DNA from 4 places in the Nonomuraea sp. NPDC048881 genome. Region 4 is predicted to be linked to each of the others. Evidence: riboswitches for the same ligand, from Rfam matches in the RefSeq annotation. Region 4 holds a riboswitch; each other region holds the start of a gene.
What was found. Region 4 has a riboswitch for cyclic di-AMP ahead of AB0C33_RS16380 (hypothetical protein). Riboswitches for the same ligand answer to the same signal wherever they lie in the genome.
Positions count from the first base shown of each region.

Region 1 (7,270 bases), on a different contig from region 4:
ATGACCTTGTAGTCCTCGATGCCCTGCTCGTACGTGCCGGGCGCCGGGCCGGTCGCCGTGCCGCCGGGCGCGGCCTGGGTCACGCCGGTCCAGCCGCGGCCGTAGAAGCCGATGCCGAGCAGCAGCTTGGCGGCCGGGACGCCCTTGCTCTTGAGCTTCTGGATGGCGTTGTCGGTGTAGAAGCCGGGGATCGGGATCTTGTCCCAGGTGGTGAGCGGGGAGTGCGGGGCGGTCGGGCCCTGCGCGTCCCAGCCGCCGAAGAAGTCGTACGTCATGACGTTGTACCAGTCGACGTACTGGGCGGCGCCGCCGTAGTCGGCCGCGTCGATCTTGCCGCCGTCGTTGCCGTCGGCGGTGATGGCCGCGGTGACCAGGTTGTTCGCGCCGAAGCGGGAGCGCAGCGCGGACATCACGTTCTTGAACGCCGCCGCGCCGCTGGTGTCACAGGTCAGGCCGCAGGCGTTCGGGTACTCCCAGTCGATGTCGATGCCGTCGAAGACGTCGGCCCAGCGGGGGTCCTCCACCAGCTTGTAGCAGGAGTCGGCGAAGGCGGTCGGGTTCTGCGCCGCCTGGCCGAAGCCGCCGGACCAGGTCCAGCCGCCGAAGGAGAAGAGCACCTTCAGGTTGGGGTACTTCTTCTTCAGCTTGCGCAGCTGGTTGAAGTTGCCGCGCAGCGCGCCGTTGTCCCAGGTGTCGGCGACGCCGTCGACGCTCTCGCCCGCCTGGTAGAAGCGGTCGTAGTCGGCGTAGCTGTCGCCGATCGTGCACTGCCCGTTCTGCACGTTGCCGAACGCGTAGTTGATGTGGGTCAGCTTGGCCGCCGAGCCGCTGGTGTCGATGTTCTTGACGTGGTAGCCGCGCTGGTAGATGCCCCACTGGACGAAGTAGCCCAGCACCTTGTTGCCGCCGCCACCGCCGCCGCCCGTGGTGGTCGCGGTGATCTGGTTGCTGTCGGCCGAGCGGTTGCCCGCCGCGTCACGCGCGCGCACGGTGTAGTTGTAGGGGGTGTTGGCGCTGAGGCCGGTGTCGTTGTACGTGGTGCCCGTGACGGTGGTGACCAGGGTGCCGCCGCGGTAGACCTCGTAGCCGGTGACCGCCACGTTGTCGGTGGAGGCGTTCCAGGCCAGCGAGACGCTGTTGTTGCTGACGCCGGTCGAGCGCAGGTTGCCGGGGACCGACGGCGGTGTCTTGTCGTCGCCGCCACCGCCGCCGGTGGTCGTCGCGGAGATCTGGTTGCTGTTGGCCGAGCGGTTGCCGGCCGCGTCACGCGCGCGCACGGTGTAGCTGTAGGCCGTGTTCGCGGTGAGGCCGGTGTCGTTGTACGTGGTGCCCGTGACGGTGGTGACCAGGGTGCCGCCGCGGTAGACCTCGTAGCCGGTCACGGCCACGTTGTCGGTGGAGGCGTTCCAGGCCAGGGCCACGCTCGTGTCCGTGACGCCGGTCGAGCGCAGGTTGCCCGGCACGGACGGCGCGGTCGTGTCGCTGCCGCCGCCGCCGGAGACCTTCCACAGCGCCGCCACGTTCGGCGGCTCCCAGCCGGGCTGGGAGGTGTGCGCCTGGAGACAGACGTAGTCGACGCCGTTGTAGGTGACGACCGTGCCCGCCGTGTAGGCGGTCCACGGGGCCCAGGCCGCCGCGTACGCCACCGTGCTGGCGGAGGCGAGCGCTGGGGCGGCCACGGCCGCGGTGAGAGGCAGGGCCAATGCCGCCATTCCCGCCAGGACCTTGCTCAGAATGGTGTGCTTCATGTCGCTCCGACATCCGTTGGGGGGTGTGTGGGGAGTGGGATGGGAGACTTCTGGGGAAACTATTAGGAAAGTTTCCTTTAAGTTGTGAATCGACGGTAGCTTCTGCCTGGGGGAGCGTCAATACGTATCGGTCAGGCGTCCGTAATCGTGCCGGTCAGACCCTGGGCGCGCCCGTTCACGAGGGGATAACGGTTCAGGAACGGGGGCTGACGGCGGGGTGAGCCGTGGCTCAGCATTGGAGCGTGGCAGGAATCTCCGCCTGGCGGCGGACGCCCACGCGACGCGGGCCCTACGTGGTCCGCGCGGTCGCGGAGTTACGGTCCTGGCCGTCGCTGAACGTCAGCGGCACCGGTCAGCAGGTCACCTTCGCCGTACACGGAACCGAGATCCTGCGCCTGGCCGGCCGGGACGAGATCCACGTACGGCTCACCGCCCCCGCCATCGGCCGCCTGGAGCCGTACCTGCGGGCGTGCGACCAGGTCCATGCCTGCCGCGACCGCGCCTGGGTCGCCGTGCAGGTCGACGCCGAGCCCGATCTGGAATTGTTGCTGGCGCTCACGAGTGTGGCGATAAAGGCGCACGTGGCGTGAACCGATTCGGTGCGTAGCGTTTCTCCCACGCACCGTCGAATTCATTGCCGCCATTTGCCTGGGAATTACTCGCCGGGTAGCTTGGTTGTACACAGCCGAACGGGGAGTCGTCCCAGGTAGGGATGGCATTGCCTGGGAATTACCCAAGCGGGACCCGTGTTGTACAGAGTCGATGCGGACATCCCCGCATCCGGGCGTCGCACATATACCTTCAGGCCCTTTCCCGGGCCCGGGAAGACGATGCGTCAGCCCTTTGCCTGACCAAGAGACCGCTGAATCCGCCTGTGCGCGGAACCGGGGACCCATGTGTCCAATGGGGTGAATCGGCACCGTGGTGCCGTAGGGCAGCTTCCCGCCCGAACCCGTCAGCTAACCCGGCAAGCGGCACGGAAGCTCAAGGAGTAACACCCTCATGGCCAAGCACCGTCTTCACCGTGCCTACAAGCTCGACCTCGCCAAGATCGCTCTCGGCGCGACCACCGTCGCCGGCGTGCTCGGCACGCACGCGGCAGTGAACGCCGACACCGCCACCGCCCACACCGCCACCCAGACCGCCAAGGTCGCCGGCGTGGCCGCCCAGCCGCGCGTCGCGCAGAACCGCGTCGCCGACGAGAGCGCCAAGGGCAAGGTCAACGTCACCGCCGCCCAGGTGCTGGCCACGGCCCGCGCCCAGGTCGGCACCTCCGAGGACGCCAACGGCGGCGGCACCAAGTTCCAGAAGTGGTACGCCGACTCGCAGCGCGCCGCCGAGACCGCCGCGCGTGACGGCGGCAACCGCGCCATGTACCTGAACGCCCCCTGGTGCTCGATGTTCGTCTCCTGGGTCGGCGAGCAGACCGGCGCCCGCCCGCAGGTCGGCTGGGACGCCTACACCGTGACCCACGCCAAGTGGTTCGCCGCCAACGACCGCTGGGGCACCGAGGCCAAGCCGGGCGCCGTCGTCTTCTTCTCCTGGAGCGGCAGCAAGAGCCTGAACGACATCCAGCATGTCGGCTTCGTCGTCAAGGACAACGGCGACGGCACGATCTCCACGATCGAGGGCAACACCGGCAACGGCAAGGTCGAGCAGCGTGTCCGCCCGACCTCCCAGGTCGTCGGCTACGGCTACCCGTCGTACGCCGCCTGATCCTGCCAAGCAAAGAGCGCATTCCCCGCGGGGAGTGCGCTCTTTCGCGTTTCAGGGCCGCCGGTGCCGGTGGACCAGGACCGCCGCGGCCTGCCCGGCCGAGCGGGCCGCGCCCGGCTCCTCGGAGATCATCGCGGTGACCGTGGCGCCGTCGATCAGGGTGAGCAACTGCTCGGCGAGCAGGCCGGGGTCCCCGGCTCCGGCCTCCTCGGCGAGCGAGCGCAGGTAGGCGCGCAGGCGCTCCTTGTGCTCGCGCACCGCCGTGCGGACGGCGGCCGAACCGGCGCCCAGCTCGGCGAAGGCGTTGGCGAACCCGCAGCCGCGGAAGCCGTCCTCGGCGAACCAGCGTTCCAGCCACGCGAAGACCGCCGGGATGCGGTCGCCGGCGTCGGCCACGTACGCGGTGAGCGAGGCCATCCAGCGTTCGTCGCGCCGCCGCAGATAGGCCACGACCAGCGCCTCCTTCGACGGGAAACACTGGTAGAGGCGTTTCAGCGAGACGCCGGAGGCGGCCCGGATCTCGTCCATGCCGACCGCCTGCACGCCGCGGCGGTAGAACAGGTCGCCCGCGGCGTCCAGCAGCCGCTGCTCGTGATCCATGACACCCCTCCAGGTGCTTGCCGCGGAGAACGATCGTTCTCTACGCTAGCGCACAACCCGGGAGAACGCCAGTTCTCTCGATCGGAGAGGACCGCCCATGACCCGCCCGCCCGTCCCGCCGTTCACCGAGGAGACCGCCCGGATCAAGGTCCAGGCCGCCGAGGACGCCTGGAACACCCGCGACCCCGACCGCGTCGCGCTCGCGTACACCGAGGACTCCGTGTGGCGCAACCGGGGCGAGTTCGTCACCGGCCGCGCCGAGATCGCGGAGTTCCTGCGCCGCAAGTGGGCCCGCGAGCTGGACTACGCCCTGCGCAAGGAGCTGTGGGCGGTCACCGGCGACCGCATCGCCGTGCGCTTCCAGTACGAGTCCCGCGACGCCGCCGGCCAGTGGTGGCGCAGCTACGGCAACGAGCAGTGGGAGTTCGACGCGTCGGGGCTGATGCGCCGCCGGGAGGCCAGCATCAACGACGTCGCCATCACCGAGGAGGAACGCCGCATCTTCGGCTCCCGCCCGCTGTCCGAGCACGGCGTGGACGTCCTGGGCATCCGCCACGCGGAGATCGCCGGGGTAAGGTCGGAAGGCCGATCGTAGGAGGTCTGACATGGCGGTCTTGCTGCTGGGCACCCTCGACACCAAGGGGGAGGAGTACGCCCTCGTCCGCGACCTGATCGTCCGGGCCGGCCAGGGCGTCGTCCTCATGGACACCGGCGTCATGGGCGCCCCGGCGCTGGCCGCCGACGTGCCCGCCGAGGCCGTCGCGCGGGCCGCGGGCACGGGCCTCGATCGGCTCAGGAGCGCCGGCGACCGCGGCGCCGCGCTCGCGGCCATGGCGGCCGGGGCCACCGCCCTGGCCAAGGACCTGCACGCCCGCGGCGAGCTGAGCGGCGTGCTCGCGCTCGGCGGCAGCGGCGGCTCCTCCATCGCCGCCGCCGTCATGCGGGCGCTGCCCGTCGGCCTGCCCAAGCTGCTCGTCTCGACCATGGTCAGCGGCGACGTCTCGGCCTACGTCGGGGAGACCGACGTGACGCTCATGTACAGCGTCGTCGACGTCGCGGGCGTCAACTCCGTCTCCCGCCGCATCCTGACCAACGCCGCCGCCGCGATCAGCGCGATGGCCGCCTCCTACGACGCCGGCGCCGAGCCGTCCGGGGAGGACAAACCGCTGGTCGCGGCCACGATGTTCGGCGTCACCACGCCCGCCGTCGACGCCGCGCGGGCCCGGCTGGAGTCCCTGGGCTACGAGGTGCTGGTCTTCCACGCCACCGGCTCGGGCGGCCGGGCCATGGAGGCGCTGGCCGCCGGCGGCCACTTCGCCGGGGTGCTCGACCTGACCACCACCGAGCTGGCCGACGAGCTCGTCGGCGGCGTGTTGTCAGCGGGCCCCGACCGCCTGACCGCCGCCGGGCGGGCCGGCATCCCGCAGGTCGTCAGCCTGGGCGCCGTCGACATGGTCAACTTCGGCCCGATGGAGACCGTGCCGGAACGGTTCAGGTCACGGCAGCTCCTGGCGCACAACCCGACGGTGACGCTCATGCGCACCACTCCCGACGAGAACGCCGAGATCGGGCGGGCGATCGGCGAGCGGCTGGCCCGCGCTTCCGGGCCGGTCACGCTGTTCGTGCCGCGCGGCGGCGTCTCGGCCGTCGACGTCGAGGGCGGCCCGTTCCACGACCCGGCGGCCGACGCGGCCTGCTTCGACGCCGTGCTCGCGGCCGTCGCGGGCACCGCCGTCGAGGTCGTGCAGAGCGACCAGGACATCAACAACGCGCAGTTCGCCGTGGCGGCCGCCGACCGGCTGCACCGGCTGATCGAGAAGGGGGCTTGATGCGTCGCGACGAGGCACTACGGAGGTTGCGCGCCGAGCGGGAGGCCGGCCGGCTGATCATCGGTGGCGGCGCGGGCACCGGGCTGTCGGCCAAGTCCGCCGAGGCGGGCGGGGTCGATCTGCTCATCATCTACAACTCCGGGCGGTTCCGGATGGCCGGCCGCGGCTCGCTCGCCGGCCTGATGCCGTACGGCGACGCCAACGCGATCGTCGTGGAGATGGCGGGGGAGGTCCTGCCGGTCGTCAAGGACACGCCGGTGCTGGCCGGGGTGTGCGGGACCGACCCGTTCCGGCTGATGCCGCGCTTCCTCGACGAGCTGAGGGACATGGGCTTCACCGGCGTCCAGAACTTCCCGACGGTCGGCCTGATCGACGGTGTCTTCCGGGCGAACCTGGAGGAGACCGGCATGGGCTTCGACCTGGAGGTGGAGATGATCAGGCTGGCCGCCGAGCGCGACCTGCTCACCGCCCCCTACGTGTTCACCCCCGAGCAGGCCACGGCCATGGCGCGGGCGGGCGCCGACATCCTCGTCCCGCACATGGGCCTGACCACCAAGGGCAGCATCGGCGCCGTCACCGCGATCGGCCTCGACGAGGCGGCCGTGCGCGTCCAGGAGATGCGCGACGCCGCCGTCGCCGTCAACCCCGACGTCATCGTGCTGTGCCACGGCGGCCCCATCGCCGAGCCCGACGACGTGCGCCACATCCAGCAGCGCACGGTCGGCGTCGCCGGGTTCTTCGGCGCGTCCTCGATGGAACGCCTGCCCGCCGAGCGGGCCATCGCCGAACAGGTCCGCGCCTTCAAGCAGCTCTGACCGGGAGGAACCCGCCATGCACCGACGACCGGACGCCCTGCCCACGATGATCTTCGACTGGGGGGCCATCAAATGGCACGTGACGCCCGACGCCGTGCCGGGCGCGTCCTCCACGTTCGGCGAGGTCATCATCAACCCGAACAAGGGCCACGAACGCCACCTGCACCCCGACTCCGACGAGGTCCTCTACGTCATCGAGGGCGAGGGGCGGCAGACCGTCGGCGGCGACCCGGAGTTCCCGGTCAGGGCCGGTGAGGCGATCTACATCCCGAAGGGCACGCTGCACTCCACCTTCAACACCGGCTGGCGGCCGCTGCGGATCATCGCGACGTACACGCCGGGCGGGGCCGAGCTGGCGCTGCGCGAGCTGCCCGGCTTCGTGGAGCTCGGCCCCGGCGACCACCCCACCTGGGCGGCCGCCACCTCCTGAGCGGCGGAGGCCGTGCGCGGGGTGCGAGCCCGCGCGCGGCCTCCGGCGTGCTCGACCTCCATGTGAATGATCGTTCACGTCCGGTCTGTCGGTGGCCTCCGGTAGATTTCCGGGTCTGTTGATCAAGCCCCA
Region 1 covers NZ_JBEZGC010000007.1:307,472-314,741, forward strand. Annotated here, with positions in the region: gene AB0C33_RS26345 (glycosyl hydrolase family 18 protein) at 1-1,748, opposite strand, end outside; gene AB0C33_RS26350 (luciferase family protein) at 1,991-2,338, shown strand; cyclic di-AMP (ydaO/yuaA leader) riboswitch at 2,599-2,736, shown strand; gene AB0C33_RS26355 (CHAP domain-containing protein) at 2,751-3,464, shown strand; gene AB0C33_RS26360 (TetR/AcrR family transcriptional regulator) at 3,516-4,064, opposite strand; gene AB0C33_RS26365 (nuclear transport factor 2 family protein) at 4,162-4,659, shown strand; gene AB0C33_RS26370 (Tm-1-like ATP-binding domain-containing protein) at 4,670-5,893, shown strand; gene AB0C33_RS26375 (phosphoenolpyruvate hydrolase family protein) at 5,893-6,708, shown strand; gene AB0C33_RS26380 (cupin domain-containing protein) at 6,725-7,138, shown strand.
Region 1: another riboswitch for cyclic di-AMP. It lies ahead of AB0C33_RS26355 (CHAP domain-containing protein); the one in region 4 lies ahead of AB0C33_RS16380 (hypothetical protein).

Region 2 (7,270 bases), on a different contig from region 4:
TCCCACTTCCAGGCGGGGTAGTCGGCCTTGCGGCCCTCAAGGCCGTACTCCTTCAGGTCGGCCCACCACTCGGGGTGCGCCTTGGCCAGGCCCATGCCGCCCTCGTCGATGCCGACGACGTCGCCCGCGCCGTTGCCGGACTGCAGCCACTGGATCATCTGGGGCCAGTACTGCTGCTCGAACTGGTCGGTCAGGTGCTCTTCCTTGATCTGGATGTCCTTGTGCTCGGCGTTCCACTTCTCGATGGCGTTCTTGTAGCCGAAGTTGGAGCCGCCGCCGAAGGTCTGCACCCGGATGGTGACGGGCTCGGCCGCCGCCGCGGAGGAGGCGGGGCTGTTGCCGGCGGCCGGCGTGTCGCCGCTGCCGCACGACGCGACGGTCAGCGCCGCCGCGGCCAGGGCTGAGGCCGCGGCCAGACCGCGACGCTTGCTGATCATCATGAGAGACCCCTTCTCGGGTGACTGATGGGAGGTGCACCGCGGCACGCGCTCCGCCGCGGTGGGAGTGTTTGGGAGCGCTCCCACAAAGGGTGCACTTACCGGCTGTGTCCGTCAATCCGCCGAAACGGAACCGTTACCAATCGTGCGTTTTGCCACCCAGAATCAGGATTTAAGGGGATGAAGGGTGTGAAGGGCTGTTTGGGAGCGCTCCCACCTCAAGAGACATCTTTCGTGCCGCATCAAGGGCATGTCGCCCGGACCCTCCAGGCTTGCTCCCGGTCAGGTATGGCTGTCACGGAGCGTGACGATCTTCTGGAGCGTTCCAACGAGTTGACTCGGGGCCCGCCCGCGGCGTCCGGCGCGGCGTCGGCGGCGTCCGGCTGAGTGGCTGCGCGGATAGGGGCGGTTGGGGAGACTGGTGGCAGAGCGGGTACGAGTCCTGGCGATCATGGAATGCGACGTGCTCGGCCACGACGATCCGCACCACTGGACCTGCTGGACGACCTCCGGCCCCTGCCCGACGATATCACCGTGCACCTGGACGCCGGCTACGACTCCGACAAGACCCGCCCCCTGCTTGCCGAACGTGGACTGGACGGCCGGATCGCGCACAAGGGCGAGAAGGCACCGGTCCAGGCAAGCGACAGGTGGCATGGGGAGCGTACCCATGCCTGGCAGAACGCCTTCCAGCGCCTCGCCCGCTGCCACGAACACCACGCAACGGTCATTGCCGCGTTCTTACGCGGCCTGATCCGACGGGCCTGGACAACCCCACCGCTGGGACAACCGGCCCAACCGCCACCCGTGAACACACGCCCGACGGCGCGTCGAGCGGTTCACTGCTCGTCGTCGAGGCCCTCGACGTCGACAGGCTGCCTTCCGTCGAACGTCACGAGGATTCCGTAGGGGTCCGCCAGCCGGAGCCTGCTCTCCGTGAAACGGATTGCCCAGGTTTGGTCGGCCCACACGGTTGCTTCGGGACCTGCCAGTGGCAACTCCGGAAGGTCGAGCCAGCTCAGTTCCTCAGTTGTGAGTTCGAAGTGCGATTCCCGGAGTCGGGTGCGGCAGTACTCCAAAGCTCGGTCGACGAAGACATCGAAGTGGCTCACGACGTCGTGAGCGAAATGGAGGGTGGCCTCTTCTGGCGGGGCGGCCGGCTCGATCACCAGACTCATCCCGGTCTCGACCGCGCCTGCCGGCTCCGGGAAGTAACCGGTCCAGCAGGCCAGCGATGGAGGGCTCTCCATCCTTCTCAACACAACCCCGGCGATACGCACGGTCGCGGGCAGTTTCGCGTCAACGCCAGGCTCTTCAGCGCCCGAGCTTCTCGTGGGGGCGCCGTTGTCGGTCATTGGCTCAGCATAGGTCCAGCCTGGTCACGATGATGATCGACAGCCGAGGCACGTAGCCACTTGCGCCCTCCGCCCCAAGCCCTATTCGCGCGGTCTGTAAGTGCCCGGCCCAGCGGTCGGCCCAGCGGTCGGCAGAGTGCCCGCCACAGCGTCCGGCCTCAGCCTGATGCGGGCCTCAGCAGGCGGCGGCGCGTTCGTGGAGCAGGGCGCGCTCGCGGGAGTTGCGGGTCATCGAGGCCGCCCGTTCGAACTCGGCCCGCGCCTCGCCGCGCCGGCCCAGCCGGAACAGCAGGTCGCCGCGGACGCTCGGCAGCAGGTGGTAACCCTTGAGCGCCGGCTCGTCCACGATCTGGTCGAGCAGGTCGAGGCCCACCGCCGGGCCGTAGGCCATCGACAGCGCCACCGCGCGGTTGAGCTCGACGACGGGGGAGCGGGCCAGCCGGGCCAGCGACTCGTACAGGCCGGCGATGCGCACCCAGTCGGTGTCGCCGGGGTCGAACGCGCGGGCGTGGCAGGCCGCGATCGCGGCCTGCAGCGTGTACGCCCCCGCCACGCCCGCCCCCTCCTCCTCCAGGCTCGCGGCCCGTTCCTCGGCCAGGCTCTCGGCTCGGGCCAGGGCCGCCAGCCCGCGGCCGATGAGCAGCCGGTCCCACCGGGTGCGGTCCTGTTCCAGCAGCAGCACCGGCTCCCCGGACGGGCCCACCCGGGCCGCCGCCCTGGACGCCTGGATCTCCATGAGCGCGACCAGCCCGTGCACCTCGGGTTCGGCGGGCATCAGCCCGGCCAGCACCCGGCCCAGCCGCAGCGCGTCCTCGCACAGGCCGGGCCGCATCCAGTCGTCGCCCGCGGTCGCCGAGTACCCCTCGTTGAAGATCAGGTAGATGACCTCCAGCACGGACGACAGGCGTCCGGCCAGCTCGGCGCCCTGCGGCACCTCGAACGGGACCTTCCGGTCGGCCAGGGTGCGCTTGGCCCGCACGATCCGCTGGGCGGCGGTCGGTTCGGGCACCAGGAACGCGCGGGCGATCTCGTCGGTGCTCAGGCCGCCGAGCACTCGCAGCGTCAGGGCCACCCGCGCCTCCATCGACAGCGCCGGATGGCAGGCGGTGAAGACCAGCCGCAGCAGGTCGTCCTCGATCTCGTCGGGCTCGGGCGGCTCCCCGGCGGTCTCCAGCCGGTGGCCCAGCTCGGCCAGGTTGCGGGACATCCGCTCGTTCCTGCGGATCAGGTCGACGGCGCGGCGCTTGGACACCGTCATCAGCCAGGCGCCCGGGTTGCGTGGCACGCCGGATTCCGGCCACTGCTCCAGGGCCGCGACCAGCGCGTCCTGGGCCAGCTCCTCGGCCAGGCCGACGTCGCGGACCAGCCCGGCCAGGCCGGCGATGAGCCGGGGCGCCTCGATCCGCCAGACCGCCTCGATCGCCCGGTGGGTGTCGGAAGCCATCACCGGCTCATGACACCAGCACCGTCCGGGGTCCGCAAGCCGAGGTCAGCTCTCCCGCCCGCCCAGACGCCGGCGCATGGCCTTCTCCCGCTCGACCTCCGCCGGGTCGGACGAGGCCGCGTCGGGCGCGTCGGAGGCGTCGTACACCCGCCACACGTCCAGGCCGATCCCGTCATAGCCCTCGGGGACGGGCACGCGCATGGCCCATTCCAGAGCCTCCTCCCTGGACTTCACCTGGATCAGCCAGAACCCCGCGATCAGCTCCTTGGCCTCGGCGAACGGGCCGTCGATCACCGTGGCCCGGCCGCCGCTGTAGGCGATCTGCGCGCCCTGCGAGCTCGGGTAGAGCCCCTCGGCGGCCAGCAGCACCCCGGCCTTGGCCAGCGCCTCGTTGTAGGCGTGCATGTTGTCGACGAGCTCCTGGCTGGGCAGCGCCCCGGCCTCGGTCTCCCCGTTGGCCTTGCCGACGATCATGAATTTCATCCTGCCGTCCCTTCCGTCCGCGGCCCCGGGGCGGAGCCGGCCTCGCCGAAGCGTCGAACGGGCGCCGGCCGGATCGACACGCGGGCGCGGACCGTCCGCTTCCAGGGCACCGTACCGGTCGTGCGGCCGGGTGGCCGATGTGCCATCCTCGCCCCATGCACCAACCCGCACAAGACGCCCCCGTCCCCAACCGGGCCCTCTGGGACGAGCGCGCCCGCGTCCACGGCTCCACCTCGGCCGACCGGTTCTACGACGTCGACGCCTTCCTCGCCGGCCGGCAGACCCTCTACCCGCTCGAACGCCGCCTGGCCGGCGACGTCGCCGGCCGGGACCTGCTCCACCTGCAATGCCATTTCGGCCTGGACACGCTGAGCTGGGCACGGCTCGGAGCGCGGGTGACCGGCGTCGACTTCTCCCCGGTGGCGGTCGCGCGCGCCCGCGACCTGGCGGCCAGGGCCGGGCTGGCGGCCACGTTCGTCGAGGCCGACACGCAGCGGCTGCCGGAGTCGCTGGCCGGCGGCTTCGACCTGGCGGTGGCCACGTACGGCGTGTTGTGCTGGATCGGCGACCTGGACGCCTGGATGCGCGGCGCGGCCATGGCGCTGCGGCCGGGCGGGCGGCTGGTGCTGGTCGACCTGCATCCGGCCTACGCGACGGTGTCCTCGCTCGACCCGCTGGTGGCCGACTGGCCCTACGGCGGCGGCCAGGCCCACCGGGAGACGGTGACCGGGACGTACGCCGACGCCGCGGTGGTGACCGAGGCCCACGAGGCGGTCGAGTACCCGCACTCGGTGGGCGAGATCGTCACGGCGGCGGCGCGGGCCGGGTTCACGGTGGCCGAGCTGGGCGAGCACGTCGAGACCGACATGGACCCGCGCGGCCTGCTGGCCGAGGGCGCGGACGGCCGGTACCGGTTCCCCTTCGGGGACTCGCACCTGCCGATCCTGTACTCGCTGCTGGCGGTCCGGCCCTGAGACGCGGCGAGCGCGCGTCCCTCGTACGGGGACGCGCGCTCGGAGCGTGGGGAGGTCAGCTCGCGTACTGCGGGTATCCGTAGCCGACGACCTGCGACTTCGGACGGACGCGCTCCTCGACCTTGCCGTTGCCGGTGTTGCCCTCGATCGTGGAGATCGTGCCGTCCTGGTTGTCCTTGACGACGAAGCCGACGTGCTGGATGGCGTCCAGGCTCTTGCTGCCGCCCCAGGAGAAGAAGACCACCGCGCCGGGCCTGGCCTCGGCGCCCCAGCGGTCGTTGGCGGCGAACCACTTGGCGTGGGCCACGGTCCAGGCGTCCCAGCCGACCTGCGGGCGGGCGCCGGTGTGCTCGCCGACCCAGGAGACGAAGATCGAGCACCAGGGGGCGTTCAGGTACATGGCGCGGGTGCCGCCGTCGCGGGCGATGGTCTCCGCCGCGCGCTGGGAGTCGGCGTACCACTTCTGGAACTTGGTGCCGCCGCCGTAGGCGTTCTCGGAGGTGCCGACCTGGGCCTTGGCCATCGCCAGGACCTGCTGGGCGGTGACGTTGACCTGGGTCTCCTCCGCCTTGCGGGTCTGGGCGGCGGTCTGCGGCGCGACGGCCGAGTGCCCGGCCGCGGCGGCCGGGCCGGCGCTGTCGGCGGCGGCGGCGGTGGCGTGGGCGCCGATGGCGGAGGCGAGGATGGCCGCGCCGAGCGCGGCGTGAGCGTAGGTGATCTTCGGGGCACGGATGGGACGGTGCGTGGCCATCGAGGGCATTGACTCCTTGCTTCCATGCCGCTTACCGGGTTAGCTGACGGGTTCGGACGTGGAAGCTGCCCTACGGCACCGAAGTGCCGATTCACCCCAAAGGACGTGGGTCCCCGGTTCCGCCCGAAGGCGGATTCAGCGGTCACAGGACGATCCTGTGAAATGTCTTGCGATGGTTGGACAAAGCCGGACAAACCGGACGTCTGCCGCGAGATGCCCCACAAGGTAATACATCGGGCAAGAGCAAGGCAAGTGGCTAAAGGTCCAGCTAGGAGAGTTGCGCCCGCGCTTCGGCCAGAAGCCCCATCATGGCAAGGGATTCGTCAAGCGGCATGATCGCGCTCTCCGTGCGGCCCTCGATCGTGGCCGCGCGCACCTCGCGCAGCTCGCCCGCGTAACCGTTGTCGGCCGGGGCGAGCACCAGCTCCTCCGTCTCCATCGACGGCCCCGACAGCAGCACCCGCCGCGGCGCCCAGAACGGCGCCAGGATGTCGGCCCGCATCGACGTGCCCACCACGCTCGCGTCGTTGGCGTGATGGGCCAGCAGCGACACGTCCACCAGGGCCCGCCGCCCGTCCGGGTACAGCAGCAGCCCGCCGGCCTCGGCGTCGACCCCGCTGGGCGCCAGCGAGCCGGCCATGCGCAGCTCCGCGGGCATGCCGAGCAGCAGCTGGGCCAGCCCGAACGGGTAGATCCCCAGGTCGAGCAGGGCCCCGCCGCCCAGCTCCGGCGCCCACAGCCGATGGGCGGGGTCGTAGGGCAGCGCGAAGCCGAACGAGGCCCGCACCGACCGGATCTCGCCGAAGCGCGGATCGGCCGCCACCCGCTGGATGAGCGGGTTGAAGCGCATCCACATGGCCTCCATGAGGAAGACCCCGGCCGCGCGGGCCAGCGCCACCATGCGCTCGGCGTCGGCCACGTCGGCCGCCAGCGGCTTCTCGCACAGCACCGACTTGCCCGCCGCGATGGCCGCCTCGGCCACCTCCAGGTGCTGGGCGTGCGGCGTGGCGACGTAGATCGCGTCGACGGCCGGATCGGCGCACAGGGCCTCGTAGGAGCCGTAGGCCGACTCCGCGCCCAGCTCGTCGGCCAGCGCCCGCGCCCTGAGCGGGCTCCGCGAGCCGACGGCGGCCACCCGCATGCCGGGTTCGGCCACGATGGCCGCTCCCACGGTACGCGCGATGCCGCCGGTCGCCGCTATTCCCCAGGTGAAATCTCGCACGACCGAGATCGTAGAGCGCTCAGGTCAGGTTGAACGAGTCGGGGTCGGGCCCGATCCGCCGCCCCGCGTTCATCGCGCCGATGGCCGCCATGTCCTCGGTGTCGAGGATGAAGTCGAACACGTCGATGTTCTCCTCGATCCTCGACGGCGTGACCGACTTGGGGATCACCACGTTGCCGAGCTGCAGGTGCCAGCGGAGCACGATCTGGGCGGGCGTCTTGCCGTACTTCTCCGACAACACGCGCAGCGCCGGGTCGGCCAGCAGCCCCTTGCCCTGCCCGAGCGGGCTCCACGCCTCGGTCAGGATGCCGTTGGCCTCGTGGAAGGCCCGCATCTCGCGCTGCTGGAAGTACGGGTGGAGCTCGATCTGGTTGATCGACGGCGTGATGTCGGTCTCCTCCATCAGCCGGGTCAGGGTGGCGACCGTGAAGTTGGAGACCCCGATGGCCTTGGCCCGTCCGTCCCGGTAGATCTTCTCCAGCCCCCGCCAGGCCTGCACATACCTGTCCTGCTCCGGGACCGGCCAGTGGATCAGGAAAAGATCTACGTAGTCGAGGCCCAGACGGGCCAGGCTCTCGTCGAAGGCCTGCTCGGCGCGCCCGTG
Region 2 covers NZ_JBEZGC010000008.1:104,796-112,065, reverse strand. Annotated here, with positions in the region: gene AB0C33_RS27705 (extracellular solute-binding protein) at 1-440, opposite strand, end outside; partial or broken gene AB0C33_RS27700 (IS5/IS1182 family transposase) at 954-1,248, shown strand; gene AB0C33_RS27695 (hypothetical protein) at 1,277-1,792, opposite strand; gene AB0C33_RS27690 (RNA polymerase sigma factor) at 1,968-3,236, opposite strand; gene AB0C33_RS27685 (YciI family protein) at 3,282-3,719, opposite strand; gene AB0C33_RS27680 (methyltransferase) at 3,875-4,693, shown strand; gene AB0C33_RS27675 (CHAP domain-containing protein) at 4,749-5,444, opposite strand; cyclic di-AMP (ydaO/yuaA leader) riboswitch at 5,458-5,595, opposite strand; gene AB0C33_RS27670 (Gfo/Idh/MocA family oxidoreductase) at 5,713-6,666, opposite strand; gene AB0C33_RS27665 (aldo/keto reductase) at 6,686-7,270, opposite strand, start outside.
Region 2: another riboswitch for cyclic di-AMP. It lies ahead of AB0C33_RS27675 (CHAP domain-containing protein); the one in region 4 lies ahead of AB0C33_RS16380 (hypothetical protein).

Region 3 (7,270 bases), on a different contig from region 4:
ATCAGGATGAGCAGCCCGACGCCGAACAGCAGCATTCCGGCCAGCAGATTGACCACCGGAATGCCCATCAGCATGACAGGCCCGGGATAGACCAGGGCCCGTTTCAGCAGGGCGCCACGCGGAAGGTCGTCCGGCGCCAGGCGAATCTTCATGATCGCCTGGCCGAACGTCCGCCGGCGCAGGCAATGGGCCCGCCAGTCATAGGCCGTATAACACAGGCCGGCCAGGAACCAGGCCAAGAGCCCGGGGAGCCGTCCGCCGAACGCCTCGACCATCCCGACAGTCCGGAAGGCGCCCCACAGCGCGATGAACAGAATGTAATAGAAGACCCCGAAGACCAGCGCCTCAATGAAGCGGGCGGCGAGGCGTTCCCACCATTCCGCGGGCACGGCGCCCGGCCACGACGGTGTCCCGGCCATATCCCACCTCACGCGGTCGGCGGTCGTACCCCCCATATTGGTACGCCCCGCACACACAAAACAGAGGCCGGCGGGAAGCCGGCCCCTGTTTTACGCTGACGCGGGATTACTTGATCTTCACGACCACCGTGCCCGCGAACTTGTCCGCGAACGTCTGCTGCAGTGGCTTGTCCCACAGCTGCGAGGCGCCGTTGACCGCGACGCACGCCCAGGCGAGCAGCGGGCCGAGGAAGGGGATCCAGCTCAGGATGTAGCCGCCCCAGGTGACGCCGGCGCGCTTGATCGCCAGGTCGGACGCGAGCCCGCCCGGAGGCAGGGCCTGGCCCACCGGCACGACCTTGATCCCCATGACCATCTTGCCGACCGTCTGGCCGTTCATCTTCGTCAGGAAGAACTCGTAGCACACCCAGACGGCGGTCGTCACGATCGCCGACAGGAGGCCGATGACGAAGCCGGACAGGAGGCCGGAGGTCAGGCCGGTCGTCGAGTCGTAACCGACCGCGAGCAGGCCCAGGATGAGGCTGACCACGAAGTTCACGACGCCGAGGATGACGCCGTCGATGATCCTCGCGACCAGACGCTGCCACCACTCCGCCAGGGGGGCCGGAGCGCCCGGAGGCTGCACGCCGACGGGCTGACCGTAGGGCTGGCCGTAGCCGGGCTGGCCGTAGGGCTGCGACTGCTGCTGCTGGCCGTATGCCTGGCCGTACTGCTGCTGGTCGCCGTACTGCTGGCCGTAACCCTGTTGCTGGTCGCCGTACTGCTGCTGGGCGTAGCCGCCCTGCTGGCCGTACTGGGCGTCCTGGCCGTAGCCCTGCTGCTGCCCGTAGTCGGACTGCGGCTGCTGGCCGTAGCCCTGCTGGCCGTACTGGGCCTCCTGGCCGTAACCCTGCTGCCCCGCGGCGGCCTGCTGGCCGTAGCCGGGCTGGGCGTACTGCTGGCCCGAGGACTGCGGCTGCTGACCGTAGCCCTGCTGGCCCGAGGCGGCCTGCTGGCCGTACTGGGCGTCCTGGCCGTAGCCCTGCTGCTGGCCGTAGTCGGGTAGCGACTGCGGCTGCTGGCCGTACTGCGGCTGCTGGCCGTAGCCCTGCTGGCCCGAGGCGGCCTGCTGGCCGTACTGGGCCTCCTGACCGTAGCCCTGCTGACCGGAGGCGGCCTGCTGACCGTAGCCGGGCTGGGCGTACTGCTGGCCGGGGGCGGGCTGCTGGCCGGAGGCGGGCTGCTGGCCGTAGCCCTGCTGGCCGTACTGGGCTTCCTGGCCGTAGCCGGGCTGCGTGTACTGCTGGCCCGAGGACTGCGGCTGCTGGCCGTAACCCTGCTGACCCGAGGCGGCCTGCTGGCCGTACTGGGCCTCCTGGCCGTAGCCGGGCTGCGTGTACTGCTGGCCCGAGGACTGCGGCTGCTGGCCGTAGCCCTGCTGCTGGCCGTAGCCCTGCTGACCCGGGGCGGCCTGCTGGCCGTACTGGGGCTGCTGGCCGTAGCCCTGCTGCTGGCCGTACTGCTGTGGTTGCTGGCCGTACTGCTGTTGCTGGCCATAGCCCTGTTGCTGCTGCTGACCGTACGGGGGCTGGCCGAAGGCATCGTCCGCCCGGTAGCCGACCACAGTCACGTCCGGGTCGGGCTCGCCGGGCCGACGGCCGTGGTGCTGACCGTACTCGGGGTTCTCGCCGGAATCGTCCTGTGGGTACGGCGGCTGTCCGGTGCTCACCGTGTCACCTCGCTTCGAGTGCGCATGTGGCACGTGTCAGGACACATGCCTGTGCTGCCCAACGTATCGACATAGGTATCAACAATCACCTTTCCAAGTGGTCAAGGTCCGCGTCACCCGATGTCAGATGCAGCAGCATGCGGGTGTTGCCAAGGGTGTTCGGTTTGACGTGTTCCAGATCAAGGAACTCCGCCACACCCTCGTCGTACGAGGCCAGCAACTCGGCGTAGACCTCGGGTGAGACCGGTGTGCCCTGGATGGGGCGGAAACCGTGCCTCGCGAAGAAGTCGACCTCAAAAGTCAGACAGAATACACGCCGCAGCCCCAGATCCTTCGCCTGCCGGACGAGCGCCGAGACGATCCGCCGCCCCACACCCAGCCCCCGGCACGCGGGATCGACGGCCACCGTACGGACCTCGGCGAGGTCCTCCCAGAGCACGTGGAGCGCGCCGCAGCCGACGACCTCCCCGCCGCGCTCGGCCACCCAGAACTCCTGGACGTCCTCGTACAGCGTGACCGTGGCCTTCTCCAGGAGCCGCGGCCCCGCGCCCGCGTAGGTGTCCACGAGACGCCTGATCGCACGCACGTCGGGCGTGCGCGCACGCCTGACCACGACCGCGGTCTCGGGGACTGCCACTTCGGCCACCTGCTCCATGGCTCTCCAGGGTACAGATCTCATTACGGCTCGGCCCTAAATCCCACGTCTCGGGCATCTCATCACATCCCGTGGTCAGATGAACACGAGCCGACTTGGAGCTTTCCTCCAGACCTCAGCACCCCGAATGCTGGACAAAAGGTGCAGAAGCCCGCTTCCGTACGGCTACCCACGAGATCACCTTGTGACCCTTCAGTTGTGAAACCTCTACAGACTCGGCAGTTCCGGTTGAGCGTGAACCCGGAGTGCATTAGTGTCCAGCGACGATGTTCTCCGCGTAATGCGCGCGGAAAGACACGCCCAATTCCCGCAAGGGAAGCCGGGGAACCAACGGCGGCGAGCACCTGGCGCCACCACTTGGGGTGAATCCGACCATCTCGGTAGGGCTGCTCCGGCCCGAACCCGTCAGCTAACCCGGCCGGCGTCGATGAGAGGAGCTCGGTTGGTGAAGCGGACGTTCGACCGCTCGGGGAAGTCCGGGGGCAGGCACGCCCGCCCCCAGGAGCAGGCCAGGCGCGCACGCCGCCTCGGCGTCATCGGCGTGACCGTCGCCGCGATGCTGTTCGCCGTCCCCGTCGGTTCCGCCGCCGCCGACCCGAAGCCGTCGCTCTCCGAGCTCTCCGACCAGGTGGAGAAGCTGCACGAAGAGATCGAGACGCTGGCCGAGCAGTACAACGAGCAGCGCGAACGGCTGAAGGCCGCCCAGAAGGCCAACGACTCCGCCCAGAAGATCCTGGCCACCAGCGAGTCCGATCTGGCCGCCAAGCGCGCCAGGGCCTCGCTGCTCGCCCAGAACGCCTACATCACCGGTGGCCTGGACAAGGCCCTGGCCTTCGCCCAGTCCGGCGACCCCGAGACCTTCCTCGACCGGGCCGCGACCACGTACGCGCTCGAACAGCAGCAGGGCGAGGAGGTCAACCAGCTCGCCAGGGCCATGGAGGCCGCCGAGCGGGCCAGGGCCGGCGCCAAGACCCGCATCGCCGAGGTCCAGAAGATCGTCACCGATCTGGAGAGCAGGCGCTCGAAGATCACCAAGCTGGTCGCCAAGGTCGAGAGCAACCTCTACCGGCGGGCCGTCGGCGAGGCCGGCCGTCCCGGCACCCGGGCCGTGCGCGTCAACCTGCCGGTCATCGGCGACGGCAAGGCCGCCCAGGCCGTCAAGTGGGCCCTCACCCAGCAGCTCAAGCCGTACGTGTGGGGCGCCGAAGGGCCGCGCTCCTACGACTGCTCCGGGCTGGTGATGGCCGCCTACCAGCGCGTGGGCATCTCGCTCCCCCACTACACCGGCGACCAGTGGACGGCCGGCAGGCAGGTCAGCCGCGACCAGCTGCGCCCCGGCGACCTGGTGTTCTTCTACAGCGACCTGCACCACGTCGGCATCTACATCGGCGGCGGCATGATGGTCCACGCTCCGCGGACGGGTGACGTCGTGCGGGTCGCCCCGATCGGCGGGCGGCCGTTCGCCGGCGGCGTGCGCATCGCGGACTGACCCGCGCGCCACTTCGCCCAGCGCCACTTCGCCCAGCGCCACTTCGCCCAGCGTCACTGGATGATGCGCGCCACCTGCTGAGCGCCGCTAGATGAGCTGGCGGCGCGCCGCCCATGCCACGGCCTCGATCGCCGTGGCCACGCCGATGCGGTCGCAGATGCCCCTCAGCCTGCGCCGTACGGTCCGTCCGCTGATATCCAGCCGCCTGCCGACCCGATCGACCGTCACTCCCCTGGCCAGCTCGGCCAGTAACGCCAAATCCGCGTGGCTCAGCTCAACGCCTTCTGTGAGCACATCCACCGGGAGCCCTCCCCCAAACAGCAGAACTCGGACCTTTCAGGCGAAGCAAAGCCGCTCGTCTCGGTGAAGGTAAACGCATCGCGGAAAGGTCGTCAAGCGCGACAATCGGCGCCCTTGACCAGCGCTATTGACATGATCACTTATATGTGACGTACTCCGCATATGTTGGCACGCCGTGGTCCGCTATGAACGGTCCAAACGATCAATTCGGCGGCCCGGTTCCACCTCCGATGAGCGCCACCGACGTGCTGGGTTTTGATCCCTCGGATCCGCAATTTGTGCGCGATCCGTACGTCCGATATCGCGAGCTGCGAGCCGCCGGGCCGATCTTCAGAACGCGCGGCGGGCTGCTCGTCGTGACCACGTACGAGTTGTGCGCGGCCGTGCTGCGCGACCCCGGGTTCGGTCACGGAACGTCCCCTCCCGCGCAGGAAGAGGCAGGTCAGCCCGGCCGGTCGTTCCTGCTCATGGACCCGCCCGATCACACCCGGTTGCGTGCTCTGGTCAGCCGCGCGTTCACGCCGCGCATGGTGGCCCGTCTCAGGCCGCGGATCGAGGAGATCACCGCCGACCTGATCGGGCGGCTGCCGGAGGAGGCGGAGCTGATTTCCGGCTTCGCGTACCCGCTGCCGGTGATGGTGATCAGCGAGATGCTCGGGGTGCCGCCGGAGGACCACGACCGCTTCCGCGGATGGAGCGAGGCCCTTGCCCGCGGACTTGACCCGATGCTGACAGACGCCCTCATGTCGGAAACGGAGCGTTCCAGGAACGAGTTCCGCGACTACTTCCGCCACCTGATCGCGCGGCGGCGCGAGCGTCCCGGCGAGGACCTCCTGAGCGCACTCGCACACGTCGAGGAGCTCACCGAGGCCGAGTTGCTGGCGACCTGCGTGCTGCTGCTCGTGGCCGGCCACGAGACCACCGTCAACCTCATCGCGAACGGCGTGCTGAACCTGCTGCGGCACGACCTGCTGCACCGCGCCGCCGAGCGCCCGAGGGAGGTCGTGGAGGAGGTGCTGCGCTTCGATCCGCCGGTCCAGCTCACCTCCAGGATCGCGCTGGAGGACCGGGAACTCGGCGGGACGCCGGTGCCCGCGGGCTCGGCCGTGCTCGTGCCGATCGGCGCGGCCAATCGCGATCCCGCCGTGTTCGCCGATCCCGACCGGTTCGACCCCGGCCGCGAGCCCGGCCGCCACCTGGCCTTCGGGCTCGGCCTGCACTTCTGCCTGGGCGCGACGCTGGCCAGGATGGAAGGCGAGATCGCGCTGTCGGCGCTGGCCGCGGCGGCGCCGAAGATGGAGGCCGCCGATCCGGAGCCGCCGTACAAGGAGAACGTGGTGCTGCGCGGGCTGGCCCGGCTGCCGGTGCGGCTCAGGCGGTAGCGTCGTAGCGTTCCCTGGCGGCCTCGACGTCCTCGATGTGCTCCTCGGCCCACGCCTTGATGGCGGTGACCAGCGGCATCAGGCTCTGGCCCAGCGGGGTGAGCGCGTAGTCGACGCGCACCGGCACCTGCGGCGTGACGCGGCGCGCCACCAGGCCGTCGCGCTCCAGGCCGCGCAGGGTCTGGGTGAGCATCTTCTGGCTGACCCCCGCGATGCGCCGGGCCAGGTCGCTGTAGCGACGCTCGCCGGAGGCCAGCGAGCTGAGCACCAGCGTGACCCATTTGTCGCTGAGCCGGTCGAGCAGCTTGCGGGAAGGGCATTCGGCGAAGTAGGCGTCGAAGGCGAGTCTCGCCTGGTCACGCCGCTGCGCCGCCGTCGTGGTCGCCACCGTCTCACTCCTCGCCGTGTGTTACGCACTTCCAGGTGCCTACTTACTGAAAGAGAGTAACTCTTCCTAGGGTCGCGGACATGACGAACATGCGTGCACTCATCGGCGGCTCCGGCGCTCCCCGGCTGGTGTCCGCGCCGCTGCCGGCGGCGGGGCCCGGCCAGGTGCGGATCAAGGTGGCCGCGGCCGGGGTCAACCCCTTCGACCTGGCCGTGGCGTCCGGGGCCCTGGCCTCGTACGGGCTGGCCAGGAAGCTCGACTCGTACGGGATCGGCTTCGACGCCGCGGGGACCGTCGACCAGGTGGGCCCGGGGACCTCCTTCAGCGTGGGAGAGGAGGTCGTGGGGCTCTGCGCGCGGCTGGAGCTGCCGTACAAGGCGCAGGCCGAGTACGTCGTGCTGGACGCCCCGGCGGTGGCCCGCGCGCCGCGCGACGTGAGCCCCGTCCACGCGGCCACGCTGCCGCTGAACGGGCTCACCGCCTGGCAGGCGCTCGACCGGACCGGTGTAGGGCCGGGCGGCACGCTGCTGGTCACGGGGGCGGCGGGGGCCGTCGGAGGCTACCTGGTGGAGCTGGCCGCCGTGCGCGGCGTCAGGGTGGTGGCCGCCGCCGGCGCCGCGGACGAGGAGCTGGTACGCGGCTTCGGAGCGGAATGGTTCGTCCCGCGCGAGGAGGACCTGGCCGAGGCCGTACGGGCGCAGGTGCCCGGCGGTGTGGACGCCGTGGTGGACGCGGCCGTGCTCGGCCTGCCCGCGCTCGACGCCGTTCGGGACGGCGGAGCGTTCGTGGCGCTCGCGTCGGGGGTCGCGCCGGTGGCACTGCGCGGCACGGACGTGGCCACCGTGCTGTTCCGCTCGGACGCCCGGCAGCTCGCCGAGCTGGTGCGCCTGGTCGAGGCCGGACGGCTGACGCTACGGGTGGCCGGGACG
Region 3 covers NZ_JBEZGC010000006.1:444,722-451,991, reverse strand. Annotated here, with positions in the region: gene AB0C33_RS24200 (RDD family protein) at 1-419, opposite strand, end outside; gene AB0C33_RS24195 (RDD family protein) at 526-2,127, opposite strand; gene AB0C33_RS24190 (amino-acid N-acetyltransferase) at 2,213-2,782, opposite strand; cyclic di-AMP (ydaO/yuaA leader) riboswitch at 3,070-3,221, shown strand; gene AB0C33_RS24185 (NlpC/P60 family protein) at 3,228-4,271, shown strand; gene AB0C33_RS24180 (LuxR C-terminal-related transcriptional regulator) at 4,359-4,571, opposite strand; gene AB0C33_RS24175 (cytochrome P450) at 4,850-5,953, shown strand; gene AB0C33_RS24170 (helix-turn-helix domain-containing protein) at 5,943-6,341, opposite strand; gene AB0C33_RS24165 (NADP-dependent oxidoreductase) at 6,422-7,270, shown strand, end outside.
Region 3: another riboswitch for cyclic di-AMP. It lies ahead of AB0C33_RS24185 (NlpC/P60 family protein); the one in region 4 lies ahead of AB0C33_RS16380 (hypothetical protein).

Region 4 (7,270 bases):
ACGCCGCCTTCTTCCTGCTGCCGGTGACCGGCGTGCGGCCGAAGTTCCGGCCCGGCGAGGAGCACTGGCTGGGCGGGCAGTGGTTCTTCGACGTCCAGGAGCTGGTGCGGGAGTCCGCCCGCCGCCGGGAGCAGCTGGCCGGCATCTGGCCCTCGCCGGAGGTGGACACCCAGCCCGTGCGGCCGGTCCCGCGCCTGCCCGGACACGGGGTGGCGCTCAGCCAGGTGCAGTGGGAGGTCGTCGTACGGGCCGACCACAAGGCGACCCCGCTGGAGCTGGCCCGGCACCTGGGCCGGTCGGGCTACTCGGTGCTGGTGGCCGTCAGGAGGCTGGCCGCCGCCGGCCTCCTCGTCCCGCCGGACCCGGCACGGCCCGCGCAACCCCGTCCGGACGACGGGGAGGCGCTGCCCAAGCGGGTGCCGGGCGCGGTGGCAGCTCCCGCCGGGAACGGGCGGGCGGGGGCCGCCGGGCCGGTGCCGACGGGCGATCCGACCGATCTGACGCTGCTGCTGCGGCTGAAGAAGGCGCTGGAGGAGATGCCGTGAGGTTCCCCTCACGACGCGGGAGGAGGCCACCCGTGGAGCTACGGCAAGAGGTCCTGGCGGAGATGGAGCTCCTGCGCGGCCGCACGCCGGACGTCACCGGCAGCGTCGCGTGCACCGTCGACGGCCTGCGGATCGCCTGCGACCTGCAAGGAGACACCGGCGAGCAGGTGGCGGCGCTGTCGGCGGCGCTGCTCGCGATGAGCGGCCGGATGCTGACCATGGCGGGCCGCGGGGCGTTCGAGGAGACCCTCGTGTCCGGCACCGCCGGGTTCGTGGCCTTCTACGCCGCGGGCCCCACGATCGTCCTCACGGTTCTGGCGGGACCCGGCGCCAACGTCGGGCTCCTCCGGCTGGAGGGCAGGAAGACGGCGGCCTCCGTGGCCGCCGTGGCACGCAAGCACTGACCATCCCCACCGAAGCGGAGGAAAGCATGGCAGGCATGGACGTCTCCCTCAAAGAGATGATGAGCATCGACGGCACGATCGGGGCGGCGATCGTCGACCACGGCAGCGGCATGGCGCTCGGCACGCTCGGCGGCTCGAAGGAGCTGGACCTACAGGTCGCGGCGGCGGGCAACACCGAGGTCATCAAGGCCAAACTGCGCACGATGGACTCGCTGGGCCTCAAGGACGGCATCGAGGACATCCTGATCACGCTGACCGCCCAGTACCACATCATCCGCCCGCTGACCGGTCGCAGCGGCAAGGGCCTGTTCCTCTACCTCGCCCTCGACCGCAACCGGGCCAACCTGGCCCTGGCCCGGCACATGCTCAAGGTCATCGAGGAGAAGCTGGAGCTCTGACCGGCCCGCGCAGCGAGGCTCCGCGGCGGGTCATGCGGCGGGTCACGCGGCGGGCTCGGGCCGGGCGGGCGTCGCGGAGCCGGTGTGGGCGGTGATCTCGGCGACGATCGCGGGCCAGAGGGCGCGGGGCAGGTCGTGGCCCATGCCGGGGTAGGTGACCAGGCGGGCACCCGGGATGGCGGCGGCCGTGGCCCGCCCGCCGGCGAGCGGCACGAGCTGGTCGTCCTCGCCGTGGATGACCAGCGCGGGCACCTTCAGCCCGCCCAGCGCGGACGTGCGGTCGCCGGAGGCCATGATGGCGGCGAGCTGGCGGGCCGTGCCGGCCGGGTCGTGGCAGCGGTCGAAGGCGAGCCCGGCCAGCCTGGTGACGCGTTCGCGGTCCAGCTCCCAGCCGGGGGACCCGAGCACGGCCCAGGTCGTCAGCGCGCCGGCGACGACCCCCTCGCGGTCGGTCGCGGGCTTGGCGAAGAGCACCGCGGCGGCCGCCTCGGTCGGCGGGGCCGCCTGCGGGCCGGGCGTGGACATGATCGAGGTCAGGCTCAGCACGCGAGCGGGGTGCCGGATGGCCAGCGCCTGGGCGATCATCCCGCCCATCGAGGCGCCGACGACGTGCGCCGCGGGCAGGCCCAGGACGTCCATGAGCCCGGCGCTGTCGTCGGCCAGGTCGTCCAGCACGTACGGCGAGGGCGCGCCCCATGCGGGCACGCCCTCGTCGTGGAGATGGGTGGACAGGCCCGCGTCGCGGTTGTCGAACCTGACGACGTGGTGGCCCTGCTCGGCCAGGAGTTCGCAGAACTCGTCGTCCCAGTGGATGAGCTGGGCGCCGAGTCCCATGATGAGCAGCAGGGGCCTGCCCGCGGGTGAGCCGAAGCTCTCGTAGGCGATCTCGATGCCGTTGGCGGCTGCGCGCTGGATCACAGCGACCAGAATGTCATTCTAGTCGCGAGGCGTAAAGAGCGGTCTGTCCGGAGATCAGTCGTTGAGGAGCTTGCGCAGGCGCTCGCCGCCGAGCACCACGCCGCCGCCGGCCAGCACGAGCACGCCGGCCATGACGGTGCCGCCCATCGCGACGGTCTTCCCGACCTGGCCGCCGGCGGAACCGGCCGCGTCCTCGGCGGGCTTGTCGGCCAGCACCTTGGGAGGCTCGGCCGGGTTGTCGTCGAACCTGCCCCACGCGCCGGTGGAGAAGGCCACGGGGTAGTTCTTCTTGCCCTTGCCGTCGCCCCACTTGGTGATGACGTAGTCGATCTTGATGTGGCCCTGGCCGCCGTTGCCGTCCACGCCGAGCGTGTCGGGGTTGAAGGTGCCGCCGGTCAGCTCGGCGAAGGTCTTGGCGTCGAGGTCGAGCATGACGCCACGGCTGGAGGGCTCGCCGGGGCCGCGGTCGCCCACGAAGAACGGCATCTTCTTGCCGTTGTAGGTCACGTAGCCCTCGGTCATGAGGGGCCAGCTCGGGCTGGCGGCCAGGCCCTTCTGCATGGGCTTGCCGCTGGCGGGGAGGCCGGTGTCGCCGGCCCGGCCGGAGGAGTCGTCCCAGAAGTAGGAGGCCTTCGTGGAACCCTTGAGCAGGATCTTCTGGTCGTCGCCGGTGTCGGCGTGGGCGCCGGTGGCGGAGATCGTCAGCGCGCCCATGGCGGACACGGACAGCAGGGCGAGAGAGCGCAGGCCAAATCGAGACATGAAGCAGTGAAGTCCTTCGCGAGGGGACAGGGGGAACGCGCGTGACTACGGTGCGTAACCGGGCAGAGCGCCGAAAGGGTGGTTACGCGGCGCGTGGGGGAAGTCAGGGAAGAGACCGCTCAGCAGGCGGTCGTCACTACACTGTCCGGGGGTACGACGAGGTGGTACATGCGTGAAGTCCTCTCCATCTCGCCTACCGGGTTAGCTGACGGGTTCGGGCGTGGAGATGCCCTACCGGCACATGGCCGGATTCACCCCAATGAGATGGGTCCCCGGTTCCCGACAAGTCGGGATTCGGCGCCAGCTGTCGTCCCTCTCCTGGTAGGGACTACGCCACCAGCTGGTAATTGGTTAAGACGGTACCCAGAGATTCGGACAAATACAAACGAATCGTCATGAACCGGGTAAAGATCTACCTATCGAGGTAAAGAGAAAGGGGGCACGGCATGCCGTACCCCCTGCTAAATCGGACCTTTCAGCCGCCGCTCTTGCGCCTGAAGGATCTTTTACTCGCTGCCGGACCGTGCGCCCCGTGGATCTTCGACGGGTCCACGCCCCTGCCACCCGCGGCCGAGTCGGCCTGCTGCCCGCGCTTGCGTTCCAACGCCTCGCGGAACTTGCGCTTCATCTCGTCCTCGGGAGTCTCGCTGACTTCCGGCTCCGGTGTTTCCGCCATGAGGACCTCCTGGTTCTGGGGACATCCACAGCTTCGCACGACGTCGCTTACGACGCGAAACCGGCCTCCACTCTGCTTTCCGCCGCGGGCGCCTGCTCCAGCCGCCTGCCAGGCATCATGACCAGCGCGACCAGGGCGATCACCGCGCCCGCCACGCCCAGCGACGGGATGACCACGGCCGCCGCCGAGGCGTGCGCGGCCGCGAGCCCGTGGACCGGCGCGTCCGTGGTGATGACCGACGTGTACGCGGTGCCGGCCAGCGCCAGCGCCACCGAGCCGCCGATCTGCCGGAAGAAGGTGAGGTTGGCCGAGGCCGTGCCGATGTACCGCGGCGCGACGGCCTGCTGCACGGCCACGGTCAGCCCCGACAACATCGGCCCCATGCCGAGCCCGAGCAGCGCCATCCACCCGGCCAGCAGCAGGCCGTCGGTGCGCACGGTGAGGTTCAGGCAGAGCAGGCTGCCGGCCACCAGCAGGAACGGCGCCCCGACCAGCCACGGCTTGTACGTGCGCGTCCTGGACATCAGCGTGCCCATGAGCGCGCTGCCCGCCACCATCGCCAGCGTCATCGGGTAGATCCTCAGCCCGGACTCGGTGGCGCTGACGCCCAGCGCCTGCTGGAAGTAGCGCGGCAGGAACACCACGCCGGCGTACATGCAGAAGGCGGTGAAGAACGAGGTCGCGTTGACCAGCGTGTACGTACGGTCCCGGAACAGGTGCATCGGCATGACCGGGTTCGCCGCCCGCAGCTCGACCAGCACGAACGCGGCCAGCAGGACCAGCGCCAGCAGGATCGGCCCGGCCACGGGCGGGGAGGTCCAGGAGTTGCCGTCCAGGCCCTTCTCGGTCAGGCCGAGCAGCAGGGCGCTGATGGCCACGCTGAACACCGCGATGCCCGCGTAGTCCGGCCGGCCCCCGCCGCCGGTGCCCGGACGGAACGGCAGCCGCAGCACCACGATCGCGATCAGCACGATCCCGAGCGGCACGTTCACGTAGAAGGCCCACCGCCAGCTCGCGTGGTCGGTGAACAACCCGCCCAGGAAGGGCCCGGCCAGGTACGTCAACGCCATCACGCCGCCGAGCGCGCCCTGCACGCGGGCGCCGTTGCGTCCGGGCGGGAACATCTCCATCACCAGGGCCAGCGACAGCGGCAGCAACGCGCCCGCGCCCAGCCCCTGCACGGCGCGGAAGGCGATGAGCTGGGTCATGTCCTGGGCGAGCCCGCACAACGCCGATCCGACGACGAACACCGACATCCCGACGAGCAGCAGCGGCTTCCTGCCGTGCTGGTCGGACAGCCTGCCGTACAGCGGCACGGTGACGGTGGAGGTGAGCAGATAGGCCGTGACCACCCAGGTGTAGAGCCGGGTGCCGCCCAGCTCGCCGGTGATGCGGGGCAGCGCGGTGCCGACGATCGTCTGGTCGAGCATCGCCAGGAACATCCCGCCGAGCACCGCCAGCAACACCAGCCCGTTGCCCTTGGTCTTCATGTCATTAGTCACAGGTGAAGATTGATATGTAAGAGCTGACATGTCAAGCCTTCGCTATGCTGGCGGGCATGTCCCTGCGGATCGCGCTCCTCGGCCTGCTCGCCACCAAAGGCCCGGCCAGCGGCTACGACCTGGCCAAGAAGTTCGAGCACTCGCTCAACCACGTCTGGCAGGCGGGGCACACGCAGATCTATCCGGAACTGGTCAAGATGGCCGCCGACGGCCTGGTGACGGTCGAGCACGAGGGCGCCCGGGGCCGCAAGATCTACGCCATCACCGCCGAGGGCCGCGCGCTGGTCACCGAGTGGCTGGTCGGCCACGACCCGTCGGCGACCGTGCGCAGCGAGACCGCCCTCCAGGCGTTCCTGCTGGCCCTGCTCGACACCGGGCAGGCCGTCGCCGTGGTCGAGCGCATCAAGGCCCACTTCCAGGCCCGCCTCGCGACGCTCGACTGCCGGCCCGGGGGCCTGTTCGGCCAGTACGCGCTGTCCCTCGGCCTGCACCAGGCGCGCTCCGGCATCGAGTGGGCCGACGAGACCCTGGCCGCCCTGCGGCGCGAAGGGTAAAACGGAACTCTGCGGTTCCTGGTGTTGCGTTGGAGAAGCGCCGGATATACACCCAGGCATGATGCTCAACCTCCCAGTGCGGCGATGAGCCTCCTGGGTCGTGACCTGGCGATCGACCTCGGCGCGGCCGGCACGAGGATCTACGCCAAGGGCAGGGGCATCGTGCTGGACGAGCCGTCGGTCGTCCTGCGCGACAGGCAGACGGGCAGGGTCGTCGGCTTCGGCGCCGAGGCCCTGGACGGCGCGGACGGCGCGGACGGCGAGACGTACTGGCCGATCAGCGACGGCCTGCCCCAGGACGGCGAGCTCGCCCGGCGCATGATCAGGCACTTCCTGCGCAAGGTGCACCGGCACCCGTTCCCCCGGCCGCGCCTGGTGATGGCCGTGCCCGACGAGTTCACGCCGATCGAGCGGGTGGCGCTGCGCGACGCCGGCTTCGAGGCGGAGGCCCGCGGGATCCTGCTGGTCAAACACGCGATCGCGGCCGCGCTCGGCGCGGGCCTGCCGGTCCGCGACGGCGCCGGGCACATGGTCGTCGACATCGGCCGGGACGCCACCAGGGTCGCCGTGCTCTCCTGCGGGGCCGTGGTCGCCGCCGGAACCGTGCGCGGCGGCGGGAACGCCGTGACCCGCGCGGTCGCCCGCCTGGTCGAGGACGAGCACGGCCTGCTGGCCGACGAGCGGGAGGCCGAGTCGGCCAAGCTGCGCGCGACGCGGGAGCCGACCGGGAACGTGCTGATCCGCGGCAGGGACGCCGGCACCGGCGAGGAGCGCGCGGTGGCGCTGCCCGCGGCGCGCGTCCGCGAGGCGGCCGTCCAGCCGGTCGAGCACATCGTGCGGGCCGCGGAGTACACCATGGAACGCTGCCCTCCCGAGCTGACCGCCGACCTGGGCGAGCGCGGAATGGTGCTGGTCGGCGGCGGCGCGCTGCTGCCCGGCCTGCGCCGGCGGTTGCAGGAGGGGCTGTCCATGCCGGTGCGGCGCGCGGAGCGGCCCAGCGACTCGGTGGCCCTGGGGCTCGGACGCTGCGTGGAGGACCTGGGGCTGATCGCCAAGCTGAGGCGCCGGTGAGCGACCTGTTCGACCTGGGGGTCTCCGTCGCCGACAAGACCGTCAGGACGATCGCCGTCTACGTGACGATCGCCGTGCTGCTCCGCATCGCCGGCAAACGCGGCATCGCGCAGCTCAACAACTTCGACTTCGTGGTCATGCTGCTGATGAGCAACGTCGTGCAGAACGCGATCATCGGTCCGGACAACTCGCTGATCGGCGGCCTGGTGGGCGTGGTGATCCTGGTGGCGGTCAACTCGGTCGTGGTGCGGCTGGCGGCGACCGTGCCCTCGGTCGGCAGGGTGTTCGAGGGCACGCCGGTCGTCCTGGCCCGCGACGGGCACTTCATCCCCTCGGCGCTGCGCCGGATGGGCGTCCGGCAGGCCGACCTCAACGTGATGCTCCAGCTCCGGGGGGCCGAGAGCGTCACCGACACCGACCTGGTACGCCTGGAGCCCGGC
Region 4 covers NZ_JBEZGC010000004.1:274,695-281,964, forward strand. Annotated here, with positions in the region: gene AB0C33_RS16360 (DUF4388 domain-containing protein) at 1-545, shown strand, start outside; gene AB0C33_RS16365 (roadblock/LC7 domain-containing protein) at 578-949, shown strand; gene AB0C33_RS16370 (hypothetical protein) at 976-1,347, shown strand; gene AB0C33_RS16375 (alpha/beta hydrolase) at 1,390-2,265, opposite strand; partial or broken gene AB0C33_RS16380 (hypothetical protein) at 2,551-2,979, opposite strand; cyclic di-AMP (ydaO/yuaA leader) riboswitch at 3,203-3,337, opposite strand; gene AB0C33_RS16385 (DUF5302 domain-containing protein) at 3,503-3,703, opposite strand; gene AB0C33_RS16390 (MDR family MFS transporter) at 3,751-5,205, opposite strand; gene AB0C33_RS16395 (PadR family transcriptional regulator) at 5,262-5,759, shown strand; gene AB0C33_RS16400 (rod shape-determining protein) at 5,844-6,830, shown strand; gene AB0C33_RS16405 (YetF domain-containing protein) at 6,827-7,270, shown strand, end outside.